DNA from 4 places in the Streptomyces lancefieldiae genome. Region 4 is predicted to be linked to each of the others. Evidence: riboswitches for the same ligand, from Rfam matches in the RefSeq annotation. Region 4 holds a riboswitch; each other region holds the start of a gene.
What was found. A riboswitch is a leader RNA that binds a small molecule or an ion and turns the genes downstream of it on or off. The one in region 4 is predicted to bind cyclic di-AMP.
Positions count from the first base shown of each region.

Region 1 (5,377 bases), on a different contig from region 4:
CCGGGTCTCCGGAGTGACCCGCAGGCCCTTCTCCAGGTAGGCGTCGACCCCGCCCCAGGTCTCCTCCACGGTCTCGAAGGCCGCCGTCAGATACTCGGCGCGCGCGTCGAACAGCGGGTTGAGCAGCTCCATGACCTCGGGGGAGTACGCCGAGGCGGCGGAGCTGCTGCGGTGCACCTTGTAGCGGCGGTGGGCGGCGTTCGACTTCAGGTAGTCCTCGACGACGGCCTCGCGTTCGACGCCGAGGGCGAGCAGGGTGATCGCGATCGACAGGCCCGCGCGGTCCTTGCCGGCCGCGCAGTGCATCAGGGCGGGGACGCTGTCCTCGGCGAGTGCGTGCAGCACCCGGGAGTGCTCCGCCGTGCGCTCCTTGATGATCGTGCGGTAGGAGCCGATCATCCGCTGGGCGCCCTTGTCGTCCGCCAGGATCTCGCGCAGCTGGTCGAGGTCGCCGTCGCGGACCATCTTCCAGAACTCGGCGCCGTCGGCCGGATCGCTCAGCGGCAGGTTCACGTTGCGCACGCCCGGAAGCTCGACGTCCGGACCCTCGAGCTTCTGGTCGGCCGCGTTGCGGAAGTCGAAGACGGTGTGCAGGCCCAGTGAGGCCAGGAACGCCGTGTCCTCCCCGGTGGCGTGCGCCAGGTGACCGCTGCGGAACAGCACCCCCTGCCGCACCCGCCGCCCGTCCACGGTGGGCAGTCCGCCCAGATCGCGGAAGTTGCGCACACCGGCCAGCTCGGGCTCGGTCGACGGGACCTGCTGCGTCACGGGGGCTCCTCCCACTCCGCCCCGCCGGCGCTGCTCGACGACGGGCGCCACTCGACGATACGGCATCTCTTGCCTGGGGCAATGAGTTGTCCACAGGGCATTGCGGGAGGACCGCACCAGTGGCAACGATGTTGGTATCTGAGCGAACCTGTTCGCATCCGTTTCTTCCTTGTGGGGGCCTGATGCCGGAGATCTCCGAAGACGGCCGCACCTGGCTCCGCACCGGACCGGGCAGCGCCTACGCCCTTCACCTCACCGGACGCGACGAGCTCGTGCATCTCCACTGGGGCCCGCGCATCGCGCTCCCGGCGCCTCGGGGTGCTCGCCCGCACGGACCAGGTGTGGACGTCTGACAACACCGACCCGCTCGACCGACTCGCCGTCCAGGAGGGCTCAGTCGGATCCACCCGGCGCGGGTCACGGCCGCCTGGGTCACCGACAGCCCCCAACGCCATGCGCAACGGCCGGGTCGGCTCCCTGCGCTTCCGGTTCGTCAGCGCGATGGCCGGGGTCGGCATCGGCGGCGACCTCACGAAGTGGACCGAGGCGGAGCCGGCCGAGGCCCGGGACCGGTGGCTCTCCACGAGGGGATCCGGCCCCTCGTGCGGCGCGGCGACCTCTACCGGCTGCGGCCTCCGCGGGGCGGGCTCAGTGCCGTGCAGTACGTGTTCGGCGACGGGACCGCCGTCCTCGCCCGGCTGCAGGCCCAGCACCACGGCGAGCCCGTACCCGCGCCGAGGTGGCGCGGGCTCGACCCGGAAGCACCGTACGCATGCCGTGAAACGGGTGAAGTGCATCGAGGGGCGGTCCCGCTGCACCACGGTGTGTGCCTCGCTCTGCGTGGGGACCTCGACGCCACGGTCATCCGGCTGCGCCGCATCTGAGCCTTCTGACTCTTTTGGCTCTTCTGTCCGAAATTGACGCCTTCCTTCCAACTCGCTCTGGAATAAAAGAGGCTGGGGCGGTCTCGGGTGAGCAGCGTCATATCCGTGACGGTGCGTTGTTCGTCATGCTCACGTAATTCTGGCGGTTTTCAAGGCCGTTTACGTGAAGGGCCGCATGTGAAATCGACGGAGTGTGACCGGCGATTCCCGCAATGGATCACATGAAAGTCCCGCCCCAGGAAAGTCACGCTTGTCCCTGGGAGTCCTGGTCCCTTACGTTCACCACCGATCCGGACGGACGCCTAATCCTGCCGCCGACCGGAGCCCCACTCATCCATCACCCGTACCCGGCAGGAGCGGGGGACCCACAGGTACCACTGCCTGTTCCGGTTCCCGGAACGGCTCGGGGTAAAGCCGCGCTTCGGCGCGGCCGGGCATCTCCAGCCCGCACCCGACAGCTCACCTCGCAGGCGCCGGAGAGGAATCCGCCATGCCCGCGAAGGGTAAGCACCGCCGTACCAGGGCCATGCGCCTCACCCGAACCCTCGCCGTCGCCGGAACCGGTGGCGCCGCGCTCGCCCTCCCGCTGATGGGTGCCGCCGGTGCCCAGGCCGCTCCCGCGCAGTCCGTCTCCGAGCAGGCCGCGCAGTCCCTCCCGACGACGGCCGAGCAGGCCGCCGGGAACAGCGCCGGGAAGAACTCGGGCGCGACGACGTACACCGTGCGGAGCGGTGACTACCTGTCGAAGATCGCTGACGAGCAGCACGTCGACGGCGGCTGGAAGAAGCTCTACTCGGACAACCGCCAGGTCATCGGCTCCGACCCGGCGTTGATCCACCCGGGCCTCGAGCTGTCGATCGGCCAGAAGGCCGCGGACGAGTCCGCCGAGAAGCCCGCGGCGCCGAAGAGCACCGCGCCGAAGAGCGCCGCGTCGGACAGCACCGAGCCGGAGAAGTCGTCGAACGGTTACACCTCCCCCGTCGCCGGCGGCAGCGTCGGTACGCCGTACCACCAGTCGGGCAGCATGTGGTCCAGCGGCTACCACACCGGCACGGACTTCGTCGTCCCGACCGGCACCTCGCTCAAGGCCGTCGGCGCGGGCACGGTCGTCTCCGCCGGCTGGGGCGGCGCGTACGGCAACCAGGTCGTCATCAAGCTCGCCGACGGCCACTACGCCCAGTACGCCCACCTGTCCTCGCTCTCCGTCTCCGCCGGCCAGTCGGTGACGGCGGGCCAGCAGGTCGGCCTCTCGGGCGCCACCGGCAACGTGACCGGCCCGCACCTGCACTTCGAGATCCGCACCACGCCGGACTACGGCTCGGACGTGGACCCGCTGTCCTACTTGCGCTCGCACGGCGTCTCGGTCTGACGCCGGTTTCGGCGCGGCCTCCGCGCCACCGAAGGCCGGACCCCGATCCCCGGGTCCGGCCTTCGGCCTACGGTCCGTCTTCGGCCTGTCGTCGGTCTTCCGCGTATTCCGGAATTGACGAACACTTTAGGCGTGGTTTTTCTCACCGCCCGTCAACCCCTTCCTACGGTCGCGTAGGTCACATTCCACGGTGAATCATGGGCCGATGTGGCAGACGATTCGAAGAGTGACAGCAGAGCAGTGATCGGGTCGTACGTGGCGGTGGGGGACAGCTTCACCGAGGGCGTCGGCGACCCCGGCCCCGACGGGGCGTTCGTCGGCTGGGCCGACCGGTTCGCCGTCCTGCTCGCGGACCGGCGCCCCGAGGGCGACTTCACGTACACGAACCTCGCCGTGCGCGGCAGGCTGCTCGACCAGATCGTGGCGGAGCAGGTCCCGCGGGCCGTCGAACTCGCACCGGACCTGGTCTCGTTCTGTGCGGGCGGCAACGACATCATCCGGCCCGGCACCGACCCCGACGAGGTGGCCGAGCGGTTCGAACGGGCGGTGTCCGCGCTGACCGCCGCGGCCGGCACCGTCCTGGTGACGACCGGGTTCGACACCCGCAAGGTGCCCGTCCTCAAGCATCTGCGCGGCAAGATCGCCACGTACAACGGACACGTGCGCGCCGTCGCCGACCGCTACGGCTGCCCGGTGCTCGACCTCTGGTCGCTCCGGAGCGTCCAGGACCGCAGGGCGTGGGACGCGGACCGGCTGCACCTCTCGGCGGAGGGCCACACACGTGTGGCGCTGCGCGCGGGCCAGGTCCTCGGCCTCAGCATCCCGGCCGACCCGGACCAGCCCTGGCCGCCGCTGCCGCCCCGCGGCACCCTCGACGTCCGGCGGGACGACGTGCACTGGGCACGCGAGTACCTGGTGCCGTGGATCGGACGCCGGCTGCGCGGAGAGTCCTCGGGAGACCACGTGACCGCCAAGGGGACGCTGTCGCCGGACGACATCAAGTCGCGCATCGACGCGGTGGCCTGAAGGCGGGACGGGGACGGGGGACAGGGAGGCAGACGGGGACGGGGCGCAGCAGCGGAGATCCCGGGGCCGGGCGGCTCATCGCGGCGATGCCGTCAACGCCTCCCGTGCCAGGCCCAGTTCCCGGGCGAGCGCCTCGTCCGTCCACTCCTGTGCCTGGGCCCGTGTCACCGCGCCCGCGTACGACGTCAGCTGCACGGCCAACCCGTCGAGCAGGGCCGTCAGTCGCAGGGCGGCGCCGTCGGGGTCCGGGCACGGGAACTCCCCGGCGGCCACGCCCTCCGCGATGACCTCGGCGATCGCCGCCTTCCACTGCCGGTCGAGCTCCCGCGCGACCTCACGCAGGTCGGGCTCGCGCAGGGCCACGGCCCAGCTCTCGATCCACAGCCGCCAGCCCTTGGCCTGCCCGGTGGGGGCGTACCACCGCACGGCCGTCCGCAGGCGGCGCAGCGCCGACGTACGGCGGCCCAGCAGCTTGCGCAGATGGGCGAGATCGTCCTCGGCGGCGTGCGCGAAGGCGGCGGCGACCAGCTTCTCCTTCGTCGAGAAGTGATAGAGCACCAGTGCGTTGCTGACACCGAGCGCGGCGGCCACGTCGGCGATCCGCAACGCCGCCACGCCCCGCGCCGATATCTGCTCGATGGCCGCGCACAGCAGCTCCTCGCGCCGCTCCGTCACACTCAACCGGACTCTCGCCACGCCCGTCAGCCTATACAGGCGCCCGGACGTGCGGCGACGCCCGCCTCCGGCCCCTGGATTCAGTCCGTCGCGGCGGCGGCACCGGCCCCGCGGCCCGTGTCGGACAGGTCGCAGGAGTCCTTGAAGCCCTGGCTGGTGAGGTCGGGCGCCTTGCCGGGGTCGAGGACCTTGCCGTAGGTGCGCCTGGAGTACCACTCCATGACGCGGAGGAGGAGCGTCCGGGGCGGGGTGAGGGATACGCGGGCCATGGGGGCCACCCTCCTGTCCGTCGGTCGTGCCGTGCCGTTCCGGGCGCTTTGGCGGGGCGCCCTCACCGGTACGACGGGTGGAGGGAACCCGAATGTGACACCGGTCGTTCGAGGTGACGTCGGACAGGACGACAATGAGATCCTGACCCACTCCACCAGGAGGTACCGTGGCCGCCCCCCGTTCCCCTCACACCGGGCTCCGCGTGCCGCGGCCCGCGGCCTTCGGCGCCGACCCGGGCGGTGAGCGCATGGCGCGTATCCGCCGTTCGCCGCACTTCCGCGACGGGGTGTTCCAGAACCCCGGAGGCACCGCCCGCACCCGGCCCTCCGGATCGGCCCGCGAGTTCGCCAAGATCTATTTCGACCGGGAGTCGCGGCTGCGCCGT
Region 1 is NZ_JAVRFH010000001.1:309,001-314,377, forward strand. Features, by position in the region: gene RM812_RS01630 (tyrosine-protein phosphatase) at 1-768, opposite strand, end outside; partial or broken gene RM812_RS42985 (hypothetical protein) at 1,087-1,266, shown strand; gene RM812_RS42990 (GH36 C-terminal domain-containing protein) at 1,341-1,652, shown strand; cyclic di-AMP (ydaO/yuaA leader) riboswitch at 1,981-2,138, shown strand; gene RM812_RS01640 (M23 family metallopeptidase) at 2,143-3,021, shown strand; gene RM812_RS01645 (SGNH/GDSL hydrolase family protein) at 3,262-4,047, shown strand; gene RM812_RS01650 (TetR/AcrR family transcriptional regulator) at 4,123-4,743, opposite strand; gene RM812_RS01655 (hypothetical protein) at 4,803-4,991, opposite strand; gene RM812_RS01660 (MBL fold metallo-hydrolase) at 5,159-5,377, shown strand, end outside.
Region 1: another riboswitch for cyclic di-AMP. It lies ahead of RM812_RS01640 (M23 family metallopeptidase); the one in region 4 lies ahead of RM812_RS19175 (M23 family metallopeptidase).

Region 2 (5,377 bases), on a different contig from region 4:
AGCCTGCGCTCCTTGGCGAGGGTGGTCTTCAGGAACTTCGGCGACTGGGCGCGCAGCACGCTCTCGTACGCCTCGTACCCCTTCTCCACGTCGATGACGTAGGCGGTGTGTTCCTCGGCGGCGTGCGGCACGAACAGCTCCTGCTCCGCCTCCAGGTTGTCGAAGGCGAAGCTCGACAGGGCGCAGGCCCGCAGGAGTTGGCGGGTGTCCGGGGTGAGTCCCGGGCGCAGCACCGCGCCCTGGCAGTCCGACACCCCGAGCCCGATCGCCCGGCCCTGGCCCAGTGGTCCGCGTTCGTGCGGCAGGAAACCGGCCGCCTCACCGCCGTCGTACAGCACCGCCACCCGCGCCCGCGGCCGTACCCGGCCCACGACGTCGGTGAACTCCGGTTCCATGAACGGGTTGCGCGGCGCCGTCGACCTGGCGCGCAGCTCGCGCCAGTGCTGCCGTTCCCCCTCGCCCAGCTCCTGTGGCCTGAGCACGCGTACACGTCCGCCGTTCAACCCGACCCCCCGATCAAGTCCCCCCTGGACAACAGGAAGGTACCCCCGGGGCCGCCCCGCAGGGTAGGTAGCGGCAGATGTTGTTGCCAATCGGTGCACAGGCCTTTAACCGGCTGTAGCCGATGATGTGACAGGTTTCGGACACGTTCGGGCTGTCCTCGCGCCGTCCTCGCGCCTTGTCGTACGTAGTCGTGCGTCCTCGTTCGGATGCGATCGCCGGTGAGTCGGACAGGTGCGGCGTCCGTATTCTCTGATCATGGACCGCACCGCGTATTCACTCGTCGCCACCGACCTCGACGGCACGCTGCTCCGCGGCGACGACACCGTCTCCGACCGGTCGCTGGCCGCGCTGGCGCGGGTGGGTGAGGCCGGTGCGCGGCATCTGGTGGTGACCGGGCGGCCGGCGCCCAGGGTGCGGGCCCTGCTCGACCGCCTCGGCTGCACGGGGCTCGCGGTGTGCGGACAGGGCGCGCAGGTGTACGACGCCGGCGCGCACCGGATGCTGTGGTCGGTCACCCTGGACCGGGAGCTGGCCGAGACCGCGCTCGGCAAGATCGAGGCGGAGGTGGGGCAGGTGTACGCCGCGGCCGACCAGGACGGCGTCGACGGCCTGACGCTCATCGAGCCGGGGTACCTGATGCCCCACCCGACGCTGCCGGCGGTGCGGGTCGAGCGGCGCGACGAGCTGTGGAGCGCGCCGATCAGCAAGGTGCTGCTGCGCCATCCCGATCTGTCCGACGACGAGTTGGCGGCGACGGCCCGCACGGTGGTCGGTTCCCTCGCGACGGTCACGATGTCGGGGCCGGGGACGGTGGAACTCCAGCCGTGCGGCATCACCAAGGCGACCGGTCTGGCGCTGGCCGCCGAGCACCTGGGCCTGTCCCGGCGCCGGACCATCGCCTTCGGGGACATGCCCAACGACATCCCCATGTTCCACTGGGCGGCCCACGGCGTCGCCATGGCCGGCGCCCACCCGGAACTCAAGGCGGTGGCCGACGAGGTCACCTTGACGAACGAGGACGACGGCGTGGCCGTCGTCCTCGAGCGTGTCTTCGCGATGTCCTAGTGCGGCTCAGTAGGCGCCGAAGACGTTGTCCATCGAGCCGTAACGGTCGGCCGCGTAGTTGCAGGCCGCGGTGATGTTGGCGACCGGGTCGTACGGGTCCCAGGAGGTGCCCTCCACGTGGTACGCCCGGAAGGTCGGGTCGATCACCTGGAGCAGGCCCTTGGACGGGGTGCCGTTGACGGCGTTGATGTCCCAGTTGTTGATGGCGAGCGGGTTGCCGGACGACTCCCGCATGATGTTGCGGTGGATGCCCTCGTACGACCCGGGGATGCCGTGCTGCGCCATGATGTCGAGCGACTCCCGGATCCAGCCGTCGAGGTTGTTCGGGTACGTCGTCGTCGCCGTGGTGGCGGTCGTGGCGGCGGCCGGGGTGGCCGCGGACGCGCCGGTGGCGCCGATGAGCGGCAGGGCGAGTACGGCGGCGCCGGTGCCGGCCAGGGCGAGCTTGCGGGCGAGGCGGGTGGTCCGGGCGTGACGGTTCTGACCGTTGGCAGACATGTTGAGTCCCTCTCCTTACGCCTGCGAGGTGAGCTGTCGGGTTCGGGCGGGGAGGTGCCCGGCCGCGCCCTGTCGGGCACGGCTTCACCCCGAGCCGCTCCGGTGGTGACCGGCGCGGCGACTTACCTGGGTCCCCCGCTCCTGCCTGCGAGTGTGTTGGTGGATGACTGTGCGTCCGGCGGTGGCAGGATTCGGCGTCCGCCCGACTGGCCGGGAACGTATGCGAGAGCACATGTCCGAAACAAGTGCAGGAATCACCCAACGTGCCTGTTGACCTTGTTCTGGGGCGTTTGGGGTGCTTGATCCTTTGCGGTTGCCAAGCCTCAACTGGCTTACGGGGCAAAGGGGAGACACGGTTCGCGGCGGGGTCGGCGACGGGTGGGGCGACGTGAGCCAACTCACGGGACCCGAGAAGAGTGGCAAATCGGGCATTAGGCCCAACTGGGCGTCAACCGGCTGCCGGTGGTGAGGGCGTCGGCAGCCGGCCGGCGGTCCGGCCCGGCCGACCGCTCCTCGTGTCTCGTGTCGCGCCCCTGCGGGTGTTCCCGCATGCTGTGCGGGCATCCGTTCGAGAGGGGGAGGGGGGTGTGTGTGCCGAGTGGGTGACGCTCCCGGAGTGCGGACCCCGGGGAGCGGTGATGGGATCTTCGGTGGCGGCTTCCGGCCACCGTGCCCCGTATCGAGACCCTCGAGTGATGTCGATCAATATCTGCTCATATCAGCTGATCAAAAACATAGCGCGCATGATCCGATACCGACCGGCCTGTAACGGTGGGCGCTAGCGGTGATCGAAACGTGACCGGATACGCTGGCTCGAGTGGTGGCAGCGACCTATCGACAAGCCAGGTAATCGCCAGTAGACACCAGCAGACAGGAGACCCCTCGTGACCGTCGTCGGGCCGTTCGGGCTGAGCGTGCGGGACCAGGCTCTGGAAGCCGATGTCCAGGCCGGATTGGTGGCTGTCGAGGAAGGGTTGCTTGAGGCAACCAAAAGCGAGGTTCCCTTCATCACCGAGGCCGCCCAGCACCTGGTACGTGCCGGAGGCAAGCGGTTCCGGCCACTGCTGGTGATGCTCGCGTCCCAGTTCGGCGACCCCTACGCCCCCGGGATCGTGCCCTCGGCCGTGGTCGTGGAGCTGACCCACCTCGCCACGCTGTACCACGACGACGTGATGGACGAGGCCGCCGTGCGGCGCGGGGTGCCCAGCGCGAACACCCGCTGGGGCAACTCGGTCGCGGTCCTCACCGGCGACTTCCTCTTCGCCCGCGCCTCCCAGATCCTCGCCGACCTCGGGCCCGAGGCGGTCCGGGTGCAGGCCCTCGCGTTCGAGCGGCTGGTCACCGGCCAGATCCTGGAGACGGCGGGCCCGCAGGACGGGCGCGACCCGGTCGACCACTACCTGGACGTGCTGGGCGGCAAGACGGGGTCGCTGGTGGCGGTCTCCTGCCGGTTCGGCGCGATGATGTCCGGCGCCGACGAGACGGTCGTGGACGTGCTGACCCAGTACGGCGAGCGCCTCGGCGTCGCCTTCCAGCTCGCGGACGACGTCCTGGACATCGCCTCCGACTCCCGCGAGTCGGGGAAGACACCCGGAACCGACCTGCGCGAGGGCATCCCGACCCTCCCGGTGCTGCGGCTGCGCGAGCGGGCGGCCCGGCTGGGGCTCGCCGAGGACATCGCCCTGTGCGAGCTGCTGGACTCCGACCTCAGTGACGACGCGCGGCACGCGGAGGCGCTGCGGCTGCTGCGCGCCCACCCCGCGCTGGAGCAGGCGCGGCGGGACACCGTGCGGTACGCCAAGGACGCCCGTGCGGCGCTGGCCCCGCTCAGGGAGTGCGAGGCCAAGGCCGCGCTGGTGGAGCTGTGCGACGCCGTGGTGCACCGGGCCGGCTGAGCGCCCGGCCGCCCGTGACCCGCGTCACGGGTTCCCCGTGCGAGCGCGTTTCCGGTGCCGTCCGGCGTGTCCACCGCCCTGTGCCGACCGGCGTGTCCCGCCGCCGGTGCGGCCGGCATGGCCCACTGCCCGGTGTGGATCGGCGCGTGTCCCACTGCCCGGTGCGGCGGGCGTATCCCGCTACCCGGTGCGGCCGGCGTGTCCGGCCGCCTGGTGGACGGCGTATTCCGCCGCCCGGTACCGGACGGTGTACCCCACCCCTACGGGCCGGGGGAGTCGCCGCCCCTTCGTGTCATCCCGCAGGAGTACACGGAGTTGAGCCCGGGGTCTGACGATTCCGCTCGGTCGATTTGGTCAGATGGTCACCACGGAACACACCAATCCTCACCGATTCGGGTGAGAATGGCGGCTCACGGGTGAACGAGTGCGAGGTCGCGAGACAGCCGCCGCCGACGACGGAGGTAGGGCACAGATGGCATCGATCGATTCCGACGACAACACGACCGCCGGAGCGGGCGAGGGCCTGCGGTCCGGACGGCGCAGGGCCGCGCGGTACGCCGTCCCGGTCGCGGTGATGGGAGTGGCGGCCGCGACGATCGGACTCGTCCCCGCGCTCGCCGACTCGGGGGACCCCGACCTGCCGAAGGTCACGGCGGAGCAGCTCATCGAGAAGATCGCCACGTCGGACGTCCAGCAGCTGTCCGGCACGGTCAAGATCAGCACGGACCTGGGCCTGCCGGACCTCGGCGGCCTGGAGAGCGGCCTGATGTCCGGAATGTCTGGCGGTCCGAGCTCGGACGGGGACAAGGACGGCTCGGCCGCCGACCCGTCGGCCAAGCTCACCGAGCTGGTGACCGGCACGCACACGCTGCGGGTCGCCGCCGACGGCCCCGACCGGCAGAAGCTGTCGCTGCTGGAGAACGCCGCCGAGTACAGCCTGATCCACGACGGCAAGGACGTCTGGGGCTACGACAGCAAGTCCAACGAGGTCTACCACTCCACCGCGTCCGGCAGCGCGGAGCAGCCGGAGAAGAAGGTGCCGGCCACCCCGAAGGACCTCACCGACCAGGCGCTCAAGGCGGTCGACGACACCACGTCCGTCACGGTCGACGGCACCGCGCAGGTGGCCGGCCGGGACGCGTACCGACTGGTCGTCAAGCCCAAGCAGGACGGTTCCACGGTCGGCGCGATCACCGTGGCGGTGGACGCCGAGACCGGCATGCCGCTGAAGTTCACGCTGACCCCGTCGAGCGGTGGTGCAGCCGTCCTCGACGCGGGCTTCACGCAGGTCAGCTTCGCGAAGCCGGCCGCGTCGACGTTCGACTTCACCCCGCCCAAGGGTGCGAAGGTCACCGAGGCCGACGAGGCCGACGAGGCGGCCAAGGCGCCGGAGCACGGGCGGGTGGCCGAGGGCG
Region 2 is NZ_JAVRFH010000037.1:9,438-14,814, reverse strand. Features, by position in the region: gene RM812_RS28780 (GNAT family N-acetyltransferase) at 1-482, opposite strand, end outside; gene RM812_RS28775 (HAD family hydrolase) at 760-1,569, shown strand; gene RM812_RS28770 (transglycosylase SLT domain-containing protein) at 1,576-2,067, opposite strand; cyclic di-AMP (ydaO/yuaA leader) riboswitch at 2,072-2,239, opposite strand; gene RM812_RS28765 (polyprenyl synthetase family protein) at 2,952-3,962, shown strand; gene RM812_RS28760 (LolA family protein) at 4,435-5,377, shown strand, end outside.
Region 2: another riboswitch for cyclic di-AMP. It lies ahead of RM812_RS28770 (transglycosylase SLT domain-containing protein); the one in region 4 lies ahead of RM812_RS19175 (M23 family metallopeptidase).

Region 3 (5,377 bases), on a different contig from region 4:
AACTGCTCACGGCGTCCGCGGCCGGCCCCGCCGTGGCCCAACTGCTGCAGCAGGCGGTGAGCGCACAGGCGTCCGCCACCGGGGCCTCCGTCCAGGTCGTCGACGTGGTGCCCGCCCCCGAGGCGGACCCGCGCGGCGCCGCCGTGAGCGCGAGCGTGCTGCCGCTCGCGCTGGCCGGAGTCGCGGCCGGTGCGACGGTGACCCTGCTGGGGCTGCGCGGCCTGCGCGCGGTGGGCACACTGGTCGGCGCCGCCGCACTGACCGGCCTGGTGGCGACGGCGATCACGCACAGCTGGCTCGGGGTGGTCACCGGCGACTGGTGGGCCGTGGCCGGGGTCCTCGGGCTGTCGACGCTGGCCGTGGCCGCGGGCCCGGCCGGGCTCGGGGCGCTGCTCGGGCGGCCGGGTATCGGCCTGGGCGCGTTGCTGGTGGTGCTGCTGGGCAACGCGTTCTCGGGAGTGGCCTCCGCCCCGGAGATGCTGCCCCGGCCGGCCGGGGCGATCGGCCAGTGGCTGCCGCCGGGGGCGGGCGGTTCACTGCTGCGCTCGGTCTCCTTCTTCGACGGCGCCGCGGCCACGGGACCCGTGTTCACGCTGACGTGGTGGGTCGTACTGGGTCTGGGTGCGGTCCTGCTCGGCGGCACACTGCGCCGGCGCGCGCACAGCGAGGCGCCCGTCTCCGACCGGGCCCCGGCGCCGGCCCGGTCGGTCTGAGGGCCGCGCCCGGGGTGACCAGGGTGTGCTGCTGCCCGGCGCAGGCCGGTCCCTCCGCCGCGGGGCCGCCGGCGGCGGGCACCCCGGGCCGGCGCGCCGTACTGCCGGGGCGTCCGGGTGACGCCCAGTCAACCTCCGTTCACCGGCCCGAAGGAGGGGAAGGCAAGTGATCCGGCCCTCCACGCCGACGCGTTCGCCCACATCCGCGCCCGCCTGGAGCGGATCCCCGTACGGCACACGGGCCGCACTCCCGAGCGGGTGAACACCGACATCGAGCGGGCAGCGAACCTGGACGCGCACCAGGCCCCGGAGCACGGCCCGGTGGACCGGACGGCGCCCGGCCGCAGGGCCACGCTCCCGACGTCCGGCGTTGAGGTGAGCCGCCGACGCTGCCACCGGAACCGCCGCCGCTGCCCGCCCCGACCCGCGCGGAGGCCGACCTGATCGACCTGTACCTGGGCTTCGGGTGCTCGAGCGGGGAACGGCGGACCGCGCGTCAGGCTTCCGCCGTTTCCGGCGGTTCAGGCGGCAGGGGCCCGAAACGGACCAAACGGCGTACCCCCTTTCGGCGTAGGAACACCCCCGATTTCCGACCGGCCGAAGTTGCGCACCGTGTCCTCCCGGTCAGCGGAACAAGTCGTTGCGCCGCAGGTCCCCGGTTCGTCGACGCACTCGGCGGTGGCTCGAACCCGGATGCGCCCACCCGAACGGATGAACGGCGAGTAACAACACAAAGTGCACGTCCCGTTGGGAATTTCCCACCGGAGGAGACAAGATCCGTGACTGACGACAAGCCCCCGCCGCAGCGGCGGGGCGGTCCGGGCGGACGCCGAGTCCTGCCGCCGCCCGGACGACCGGTCGACAGGAGTGGATCGGCAGGAGTGGAGGACCCGAGCACGACGGGCCGCCGGAACGGTGATCTCCGCGAGAGGCGCCGGGCCGAGCAGCCCTTGGGGTGAAGCCGCACTCGTGCGGCCGGGCAACTTCGCCAGCCCGAATCCGACAGGTCACCCTTCACAGGCGGCTGACGAAGGGTTGCGCATGTCCACGCTCAATCGTGTCCCGTCCCTGATGGCCCGCGCGGGCACGGCCTCAGCTCTCACCCTCGCCGCCATGGGCGGATCCGTCGTGGTCCCCGGTGCCGCCTCCGAAGCAGCGGCGGCGACCCATGCGACCAAGGCCCTCAAGATCGCGGCCTCCAAGAAAGGTTCCCCGTACATGTGGGGTGCCACCGGTCCACGCAGGTTCGACTGCTCGGGCCTGACGCTGTACTCGTTCAAGAAGGCCGGCAAGAAGCTGCCGCGCACCGCGGCCCAGCAGTACAACAAGACGCGTCATGTCTCCGCCAAGAATCGCAAGTCCGGGGACCTGGTGTTCTTCCACTCGGGCAGCAGCGTCTACCACGTCGGCATCTACGCCGGGAAGGGCAGGATCTGGCACGCCCCGAAGACCGGGGCCGTGGTACGCCTGGAGAAGATCTGGACCAGCAGCGTCTGGTACGGCCGGGTCAAGTAGCGGGCCCGGGCAGGTGACGGTGCCCTGACCCGTCGTCACCTGCCCGTGTGCCGCCGAGGCGCCTCACGGCTGAGGCTCCTGGCCGCCCACGACCTGTCCCGCGGCCGTGACCGGTTCGGGGGTCACCGGTCCGCCCAGGGGTGTCCAGGGCAGTTCGATGGAGACGGTCTTGCCGCCCTCACGCGTGGGCCGGACTCTCAGCTTGCCGCCGCACTCCGCGGTCAGCCAGCGGATGATCACCATGCCCCGGCCGTTGTCCTGCTGGACGGCGGCGGGCAGGCGCTTGGGGAAGCGGGGATGGCTGTCGGTGACGCCGATGCGCAGCCGTGACCGACGGTCGAGCCCGAGGTCCACCGTGAAGGTGGGGGACTGTCCGAGCGTGTGCTGGACCGCGTTGGTCGCAAGCTCGGAGACGATGAGCCGGACGGTGTCGGACACCTCGGTGTCCGCCGGCAGGCCCCACTCCGCCAGCGTGCCGACCACATAGGTGCGCGCGGCGGCCACCGAGGCGGGATCGCTCGGCAGAGTGACGGATGCTTCCAGATGGTCTGCCATGGAGACGTCGTCCCTTTCCCCCGGGACCGCGGTCCGACACGGAGCGGATGGTTCGAGTACGGTCCCGGACTGGTGCTTCGCCGCCAGACTGCCACCCCAGGGCGGTGAAGGACGGCGATCCCCCAAGATATGCATATATCTGTCGCTCGAAGCGGTGAACTCTGCGACGGCAGAGCGTATTCGGGCGGACCATAGGGAGTAAGGGAGTGGCCCATGCAGCACGGTCCCGTGGTGCGTCGCCGGAAGCTGGGCGCCGAACTGCGCGCCCTGCGCACGTCGGCGGGGATCACCAGCGGTGAGGCGGCCCGACTGGTGGGCTGGCACCAGTCGAAAGTCAGCCGGATCGAGACCGGGACCAGCGGCGCGAAACCGGCCGATGTGCGGTTACTGCTGGACGCCTTCGGGGTGGACGACGCCCAGTTGCGCGAGTTACTGGTGATGCTGGCAGGCTCCGACGACACGGGCGGCCGCAACCACTGGTGGCACGCCTATCGAGGGGTGCTGCCGCCGACGTACCGGGACTTCATCAGCCTGGAGTCCCAGGCGAGCGCGATGCGCACGCTGGAGACCACGGTGGTCCCCGGCCTGCTGCAGACGCCGGAGTACGCCCGCGCGGTGACCCGCGCCGCGGTGGACGGGTTGCCCGAGAAGCGGCTGGACACGCTGGTGGAGGTCCGGCTCGCCCGGCAGGACGTGCTGCGGGCGCAGCGGCCCCTGGAACTGAGCGCGGTCCTGGACGAGGCGGTACTGCGCCGGGAGGTGGGCGGGCCCGGGGTGATGTCCCGTCAGCTGGCGCGCCTGGTCGAGGCCGCGTCTCTCCCCCATGTCCGGCTCCAGGTACTGCCGTTCGCCGCCGGGGCGCACATCGGTGTCACCGGCCCTTTCGTAATCTTCTCTTTTTCGCGCACTTCTGATCTGGACGTGGTTGTTCTCGACCACTTGACGAGTAGCCTGCATCTCGAACGGAAAGAAGACCTGGAGGCCTACACCGAGGCCTTCGATGCCCTTTTGACCCATGCCCTTTCGCCCGAGGACTCGTTGGACTTCATCGCCGCGACCGCGGCAGGCGCGTAAGGAGGCACCATGTCAGGCACCAATTCAGGCTCCGTGTCGGAACTTCCCCGGACCATCCGGGCCAGTACCGAACTGCCCGGGGTGCGGTGGCTGCGCAGCAGCTACAGCACCGGAGCGAACAACTGTGTGGAGGCGGCCCGCCCGTCGGCCGGCCCCTGGGCCGGACTGCTCGCCGTGCGCGACTCCAAGGACCCGGCCGGACCCGCGCTGCTCTTCTCCCCCGAGAGCTGGGCGTCGTTCACGGCCGGGATCCACGGCCGCTGACGCCGACGGGGCATCGGGCGGCGCACGGCCGTGTCACGCCGACTCATGGTCGCGTTTCGCCGATCACCCGTACAGCGCGTTCGATCTGATCCCCGGAGAGGTCCGCACGAGCGGTCAGCCTGAGCCGTGAGATGCCGTCGGGCACGGAAGGAGGACGGAAACAGCCCACGGACAGGCCGGCCGCCCGGCAGTCGGCCGCCCAGCGTACGGCCCCCTCCGGGGAGGGGGCGCGCACCGCGACGACCGCGGCGTGCGGACGTACCGCTTCCAGCCCCAGGGCGGTCAGGCGGGCGTACAGGTCGGCCGCCACCTCCCGGGCCCGCGCCGCCCGCTGCGGCTCGCGGCGCAGCAGGGTGAGCGCCGCCAGGGCCGAGCCCGCCGCCGCGGGGGCGAGGCCGGTGTCGAAGATGAACGTCCGGGCCGCGTTGACCAGGTGGTCGACGACCCGGGCGGGGCCGAGCACGGCGCCGCCCTGACTGCCGAGCGACTTGGACAGGGTGACCGTGGCGACGACGTCGTCGGCGCCCGCGAGCCCCGCCGCGTGCGGGGCGCCCCGGCCGCCCTCGCCGAGCACGCCGAGGCCGTGGGCGTCGTCGACGACCAGTCCGGCGCCGTGCTCCCGGCAGGCGGCGGCGAGCGCGGCCAGCGGCGCCGCGTCGCCGTCGACCGAGAAGACCGTGTCGGAGACGGCGACGGCTGGGCCGTCGTGCGTCGCCAGTGCCTTGCGCACCGCCTCCGGGTCGGCGTGCGCCACGACCTGGGTCGTGCCGCGGGCCAGCCGGCAGCCGTCGATCAGCGAGGCGTGGTTGCCCGCGTCGGAGACGACGAGGGTGCCGTGCGGCGCCAGCGCGGTGACCGCGGCGAGGTTGGCCGCGTATCCGGAGGAGAAGACGAGTGCCGCCTCGAAACCGCAGAAGGCGGCCAGTTCCCGTTCGAGCGCGGCGTGCAGCTCGGTGGTGCCGGTCACCAGCCGGGAGCCGGTCGCGCCGGCCCCCCAGGTCCGCGCGGCCCGGACCGCCCCCTCGGCGACCTCCGGGTGCCGGGCCAGCCCGAGGTAGTCGTTGCTCGCCAGGTCAAGCAGCGGCGAGTCGGCCGGACGGGGGCGCAGCGTCCGCACGAGCCCGGCCCGGCGGCGCAGTTCCGCCTGCTCGTCGATCCAGCCGAACGCCATGGGCGGTCCTCTCGTTTTGTAGGCAGTGGACAGACACTAGCGGCACCGTCGGCCGCCCGATGTGTGGCAATACCCACACGGTGAT
Region 3 is NZ_JAVRFH010000009.1:168,414-173,790, forward strand. Features, by position in the region: gene RM812_RS11935 (ABC transporter permease) at 1-713, shown strand, start outside; gene RM812_RS11940 (ATP-dependent Clp protease proteolytic subunit) at 831-1,157, shown strand; cyclic di-AMP (ydaO/yuaA leader) riboswitch at 1,609-1,751, shown strand; gene RM812_RS11945 (C40 family peptidase) at 1,755-2,228, shown strand; gene RM812_RS11950 (ATP-binding protein) at 2,292-2,783, opposite strand; gene RM812_RS11955 (helix-turn-helix domain-containing protein) at 2,997-3,857, shown strand; gene RM812_RS11960 (DUF397 domain-containing protein) at 3,891-4,121, shown strand; gene RM812_RS11965 (8-amino-7-oxononanoate synthase) at 4,165-5,292, opposite strand.
Region 3: another riboswitch for cyclic di-AMP. It lies ahead of RM812_RS11945 (C40 family peptidase); the one in region 4 lies ahead of RM812_RS19175 (M23 family metallopeptidase).

Region 4 (5,377 bases):
GGCGCTCGGCGTCATCAACGGTGATGGGGCGGACGCGCGCGGTGCCGCCGTCGCGCAGCACCACGTCGGCTTCCCAGTGGGCGGGATACTCGTGCCGGTCCGACGAGGTCTGCATGGGCCCCAGAGTACGGCTCGCGTGCGACAACGGCGCGAGGCAGTCTGTGGGGACGGAAGGTCGGGCCGAGGCCGCGGTCCGACGGCCACCACCCCCGCAGAGCGTGTCCGTCCGGGCATGCTTCACGATGTGGGAAACTGGTCTAGACAACCCTGAACACCTGAAGGGCAGCATCACATGGCTGAGCGCCGCGTCAACGTCGGCTGGGCCGAGGGTCTCCACGCCCGCCCCGCCTCCATCTTCGTCCGAGCCGCCACGGCCACAGGCGTCCCGGTGACGATCGCCAAGGCCGACGGGTCCCCCGTCAACGCGGCCTCCATGCTGGCCGTCCTCGGCCTCGGCGCCCAGGGCGGCGAGGAGATCGTCCTCGCCTCCGACGCCGAGGGTGCGGACGCCGCCCTGGAGCGGCTGGCGAAGCTGGTCTCCGAGGGCCTCGAGGAACTCCCCGAGACCGTCTGAGCGACAGCAGCACCGAAAGGCCCACCCCGGACCGGACCACGGGGCGGGCCTTTCGTTTTCCCCTTTTCCGGGCAGCAGGAAATAGCCCCCGAAATTGACTCCTCTTTTGTATACGGTGCCCGTGTTAATGCCGCGGGCTCGACATGTTTACGGGACGTTGCGAGTTCCTCACACGCCCCGCCCGCTGCTCACCGCCGGAGGCGAACCGCAAGCGGTGCGCCGGCGCGGACCGCTCGGTGTGCAGTGCCATGAGCGCCCGCGCGCGCTCGGCGTCGCCCCGGGCCACCGCGTCCACGATCGCGCCGTGCTCCGCCCAGTACTCCACCGGTCCGGTCGGCGCGTCCACGACGTACATCCAGGCGATCTTGTGGCGCAGTTGGGTCAGCAGCGCCGTCAGGGAGGGGCTGCCGGCGGCCTGCGCGAGGGTCTCGTGGAACCAGCCGCCCAGTGAGCGCAGGTCCTCGCCACTGCCCCGCCTGGCGCGTTCCTGTCCCAGCCTGACCAGCCCGCGCAGTACCTTCAGGTGGGCCTCGGTGCGGCGCCGGGCGGCCCGGGAGGCGCCGAGGGGTTCCAGGAGCGTACGCGTCTCCAGCAGGTCGGCGGCCTCCTGTGCGGTCGGCTCCGCCACGCACGCGCCCGCGTGCCGCCGGGTCACCACGAACCCCTCGGCCTCCAGCGTACGCAGCGCCTCGCGGACGGGGACGCGGGAGACGCCGTAGTTGCGGGCGAGGAGTTCCTCGGTGAGCCGGCTGCCCCGCCCGTGGACGCCGGCGACGATGTCGTCCCGGATCGCCGTGCACACCGAGTGCGCCGGAATACGCATGACCGACCTCCGTCTTAATCCCCGTGAAACGTCGACGATGGACGTGTGTTCCGTGACTCTAGGCCAATGGGGCTGGCATTCGGACGGCGCGGCGGATTTCATGGATATTTTTTGGACAGCACCGCGCCCGGAAATCCGAAAGCCCCGGCTCGGGGAGCCGGGGCTTTCGGTTGCCGTACCGTCCGTCGTCACACGTTCACGCCGTGGGAGCGGAGGTAGGCGACGGGGTCCATGTCCGAGCCGTACTCGGGGCTCGTGCGGGCCTCGAAGTGCAGGTGCGGTCCGGTGACGTTGCCGGTGGCGCCGGAGAGGCCGATCTGCTGGCCCGGGACGACCGACTGGCCCACCGAGACGCCGATGGACGACAGGTGGCCGTACTGGGTGTAGGTGCCGTCGTGCATCTTGATCACGACCTGGTTGCCGTACGCGCCGCCCCAGCCGGCCTCGACGACCGTGCCGACGCCGACGGCGTGCACGGAGGTGCCTCTGGAGGCGTGGAAGTCGATGCCGGTGTGACTGCCGGAGGACCACAGGGAGCTGCCGGCCCGGTAGGCGGTGGAGACGTAGGAGGCGGTGATCGGCGACACGAAGGTGTTGAGGCGCTCGCGCTCCGCCTCACGCGCGGCGCGCTCCTTGGCCTCGCGCGCCTCCTTCGCCGCCTCGGCCGCCCGCTCGCGCGCGGCCTCCTCGGCCGCCTCTCGGGCGGCTGCGTCCAGGGCTGCCTGCTTCTGCGCGGCGGCCTGGGCGTCGATCTCGTCGGCCACGGAGTCGCCGATGGTGACGACCGGGGTGAGTCCGCTCTGCTCCGCCTCGGACTCGGCGGCGAGCGCCGGAGCCGCGAGGGTGCCGACGACGCCGGTGGTGGCGAGGGCCGCGACACCCGCCGCGCGGGCGGTGGTGCGGTGCACCCGGCTGGGACGGCGGTGCTTCCCGGTGGCGCGCGTGAACGCCATGTAGAGGCTGTTCCTTTCCTTCCCTCTCGCCTACCGGGTTAGCTGACGGGTTCGGAGCAGGAAGGTCTCCTACGGACCCCCTCGCTGCACGCGCGGGCATCCGATTCACCCCAGGGACTGCGATGGGTCCCCGGCTCCCCTGGCTCGCGCCGTACGGGGACTCGGCGATGACTGTCCGGTGCCGCGGGTGCGGCGCACTGCCTGACGAACAGCCCGGACGACGCTAAACGCGGCTGCCTTCAATCCTCAAACGCAACAGGCTTTTTGTAGCGCATGCCACAGGGCAGACAGGCAGCCACTCCCTCAATTCGGACAAAAGGCGGCCCTGGTGACGCATTCGTCACCAGGGCCGCCGCGCTCGTGTGCCCTACTCGGCGGCCACCACGGTCACTTCGCCGATGCCGAGGGCTTCGACGGGCTCCTTGATCTGCGCCGCGTCACCGACGAGGACCGTCAGCAGTCGGTCCCCCGGGAAGGCGTTCACCACCGCCGCCGTGGCCTCCACGGTGCCGGTGGCGGCGAGTTGGCGGTAGAGCGTGGCCTGGTAGTCGTCGGGCAGGTGCTGCTCGACCTGGTCGGCCAGCGTGCTCGCCACGGCCGCCGCCGTCTCGTACTTCAGCGGCGCCACCCCGACCAGGTTCTGCACCGCGACGTCGCGCTCGGCGTCGGTGAGTCCGCCCTCGGCGAGCGTGCGCAGCACCGTCCACAGGTCCTGCAGGGCGGGGCCGGTGTTGGGGGTGTCGACGGAGCCGCTGATGGCGAGCAGGGCGGCGCCCGTGCCGTCGGGGGCGGACCGCAGGACCTGGCCGAAAGCCCGTACGCCGTAGGTGTATCCCTTCTCCTCGCGCAGGACGCGGTCCAGGCGGGAGGTGAGGGTGCCGCCCAGGCAGTAGGTGCCGAGCACCTGCGCGGGCCACACGCGGTCGTGCCGGTCGGCGCCGGTGCGCCCGATCAGCAGCTGCGTCTGGACCGCTCCGGGGCGGTCCACGACGACGACCCGGGCGGTGTCGTCGGCGGTCACCCGGGGCACGGGGCGCGGCTCGGCGGCGGAGCCGGTCCACGCGCCCAGCGTGTCGCCGAGCAGCGCGTCGAGGTCGACGCCGGTGAGGTCGCCGACGACCACGGCGGTGGCCGTGGCGGGGCGGACGTGCTTCTCGTAGAAGGCGCGTACGGCTCCCGAGTCGATGCTCGCGACCGTCTCCTCGGTGCCCTGGCGCGGGCGCGACATGCGCGCCTCGGCCGGGAACAGCTGCTTGTAGAGCTCCTTGGCCGCGCGGCGGGAGGGGTTGGCCAGCTCGTGCGGGATCTCGTCGAGGCGGTTGCGGACCAGCCGTTCCACTTCGCTGTCCGTGAACGCGGGCGCCCTGAGGGCGTCGGCGAGCAGGCCGAGTGCCCTGGCGAGACGTGAGGCCGGCACCTCCAGGCTCAGCCGGACGCCGGGGTGGTCGGCGTGCGCGTCGAGGGTGGCGCCGCAACGCTCCAGCTCGGCGGCGAACTCCTCCGCGGAATGCTTGTCGGTGCCCTCGGAGAAGGCGCGCGCCATGATCGTGGCGACGCCGTCGAGACCGGTCGGCTCGGCGTCCAGAGGTGCGTCGAGGAGTACTTCGACGGCGACGACCTGCTGGCCGGGGCGGTGGCAGCGCAGCACGGTGAGGCCGTTGGCGAGACTGCCGCGCTCGGGGGCCGGGAACGCCCACGGCTTGGGTTCACCGGCCTGCGGCTGCGCGTGGAATTCCATGGTGGCGAGCTCGGTCACTTGGCCGCCTCCTCGTTCTCGTCGGTGGCGTCGGTCTCGTCGGCGGCGGTCTCGTCGGCGGGGGCGGTGGGCTCGTAGACGAGCACCGCGCGGTTGTCGGGGCGCAGGCGGGCCTTGGCGACCTCCTGGACCTCCTCGGCCGTCACCTCGAGCACCCGCTGCACGGCGGTGAGGGCGAGCTGCGGGTCGCCGAACAGGACGGCGTACCGGCACAGTTCGTCGGCGCGGCCGGCGACCGTGCCGAGGCGGTCGAGCCACTCGCGCTCCAACTGGGCCTGGGCGCGCTCCATCTCCTCGGCCGTGGGACCCTCCTCGGCGAACCGGGCGAGCTCCTCGTCGATGGCGGTCTCGATGACCGGCACCTCGACGTCACCGGACGTCTTCACGTCCAGCCACCCCAGGGAGGGCGCCCCGGCGAGCCGCAGCAGGCCGAACCCGGCGGCCACGGCCGTGCGGTCGCGCCGCACCAGCCGGTTGTACAGGCGGGAGGACTCGCCGCCGCCCAGGACGGTGAGGGCCAGGTCGGCCGCGTCGCACGCGCGCGTGCCGTCCTCCGGCAGGCGGTAGGCCGCCATCAGGGCACGGGCCGGGACCTCCTCCTCGACGACCTCGCGCAGCTGCCCGCCCATGACGTCCGGCAGCGAACCGTCCCGCGGGGGCTGCTTGCCGTCGTGCGAGGGGATGGAGCCGAAGTACTTCTCGATCCAGGCGAGCGTCTGCTCCGGGTCGATGTCGCCGACGACCGACAGCACCGCGTTGTTCGGCGCGTAGTAGGTCCGGAAGAACGCGCGCGCGTCCTCCAGCGTCGCCGCGTCCAGGTCGGCCATCGAGCCGATCGGCGTGTGGTGGTACGGGTGCCCCTCCGGGTAGGCGAGGGCGGTCAGCTTCTCGAACGCCGTGCCGTAGGGCACGTTGTCGTAGCGCTGGCGGCGTTCGTTCTTGACGACGTCCCGCTGGTTCTCCATGGACTCGTCGTCCAGGGCGGCCAGCAGCGAGCCCATGCGGTCGGCCTCCAGCCAGAGGGCGAGCTCCAGCTGGTGGGCGGGCATGGTCTCGAAGTAGTTGGTGCGCTCGAAGCTGGTGGTGCCGTTGAGCGAGCCGCCGGCGCCCTGCACCAGCTCGAAGTGGCCGTTGCCCTTGACCTGGGCGGAGCCCTGGAACATCAGGTGCTCGAAAAGGTGAGCCAGGCCGGTACGCCCCTTGACTTCGTGACGGGAGCCGACGTCGTACCAGAGGCACACCGCCGCGACCGGGGTCAGGTGGTCCTCGGA
Region 4 is NZ_JAVRFH010000018.1:27,792-33,168, forward strand. Features, by position in the region: gene RM812_RS19160 (bifunctional acetate--CoA ligase family protein/GNAT family N-acetyltransferase) at 1-115, opposite strand, end outside; gene RM812_RS19165 (HPr family phosphocarrier protein) at 293-574, shown strand; gene RM812_RS19170 (GntR family transcriptional regulator) at 699-1,397, opposite strand; gene RM812_RS19175 (M23 family metallopeptidase) at 1,586-2,350, opposite strand; cyclic di-AMP (ydaO/yuaA leader) riboswitch at 2,363-2,527, opposite strand; gene RM812_RS19180 (M16 family metallopeptidase) at 2,718-4,106, opposite strand; gene RM812_RS19185 (M16 family metallopeptidase) at 4,103-5,377, opposite strand, start outside.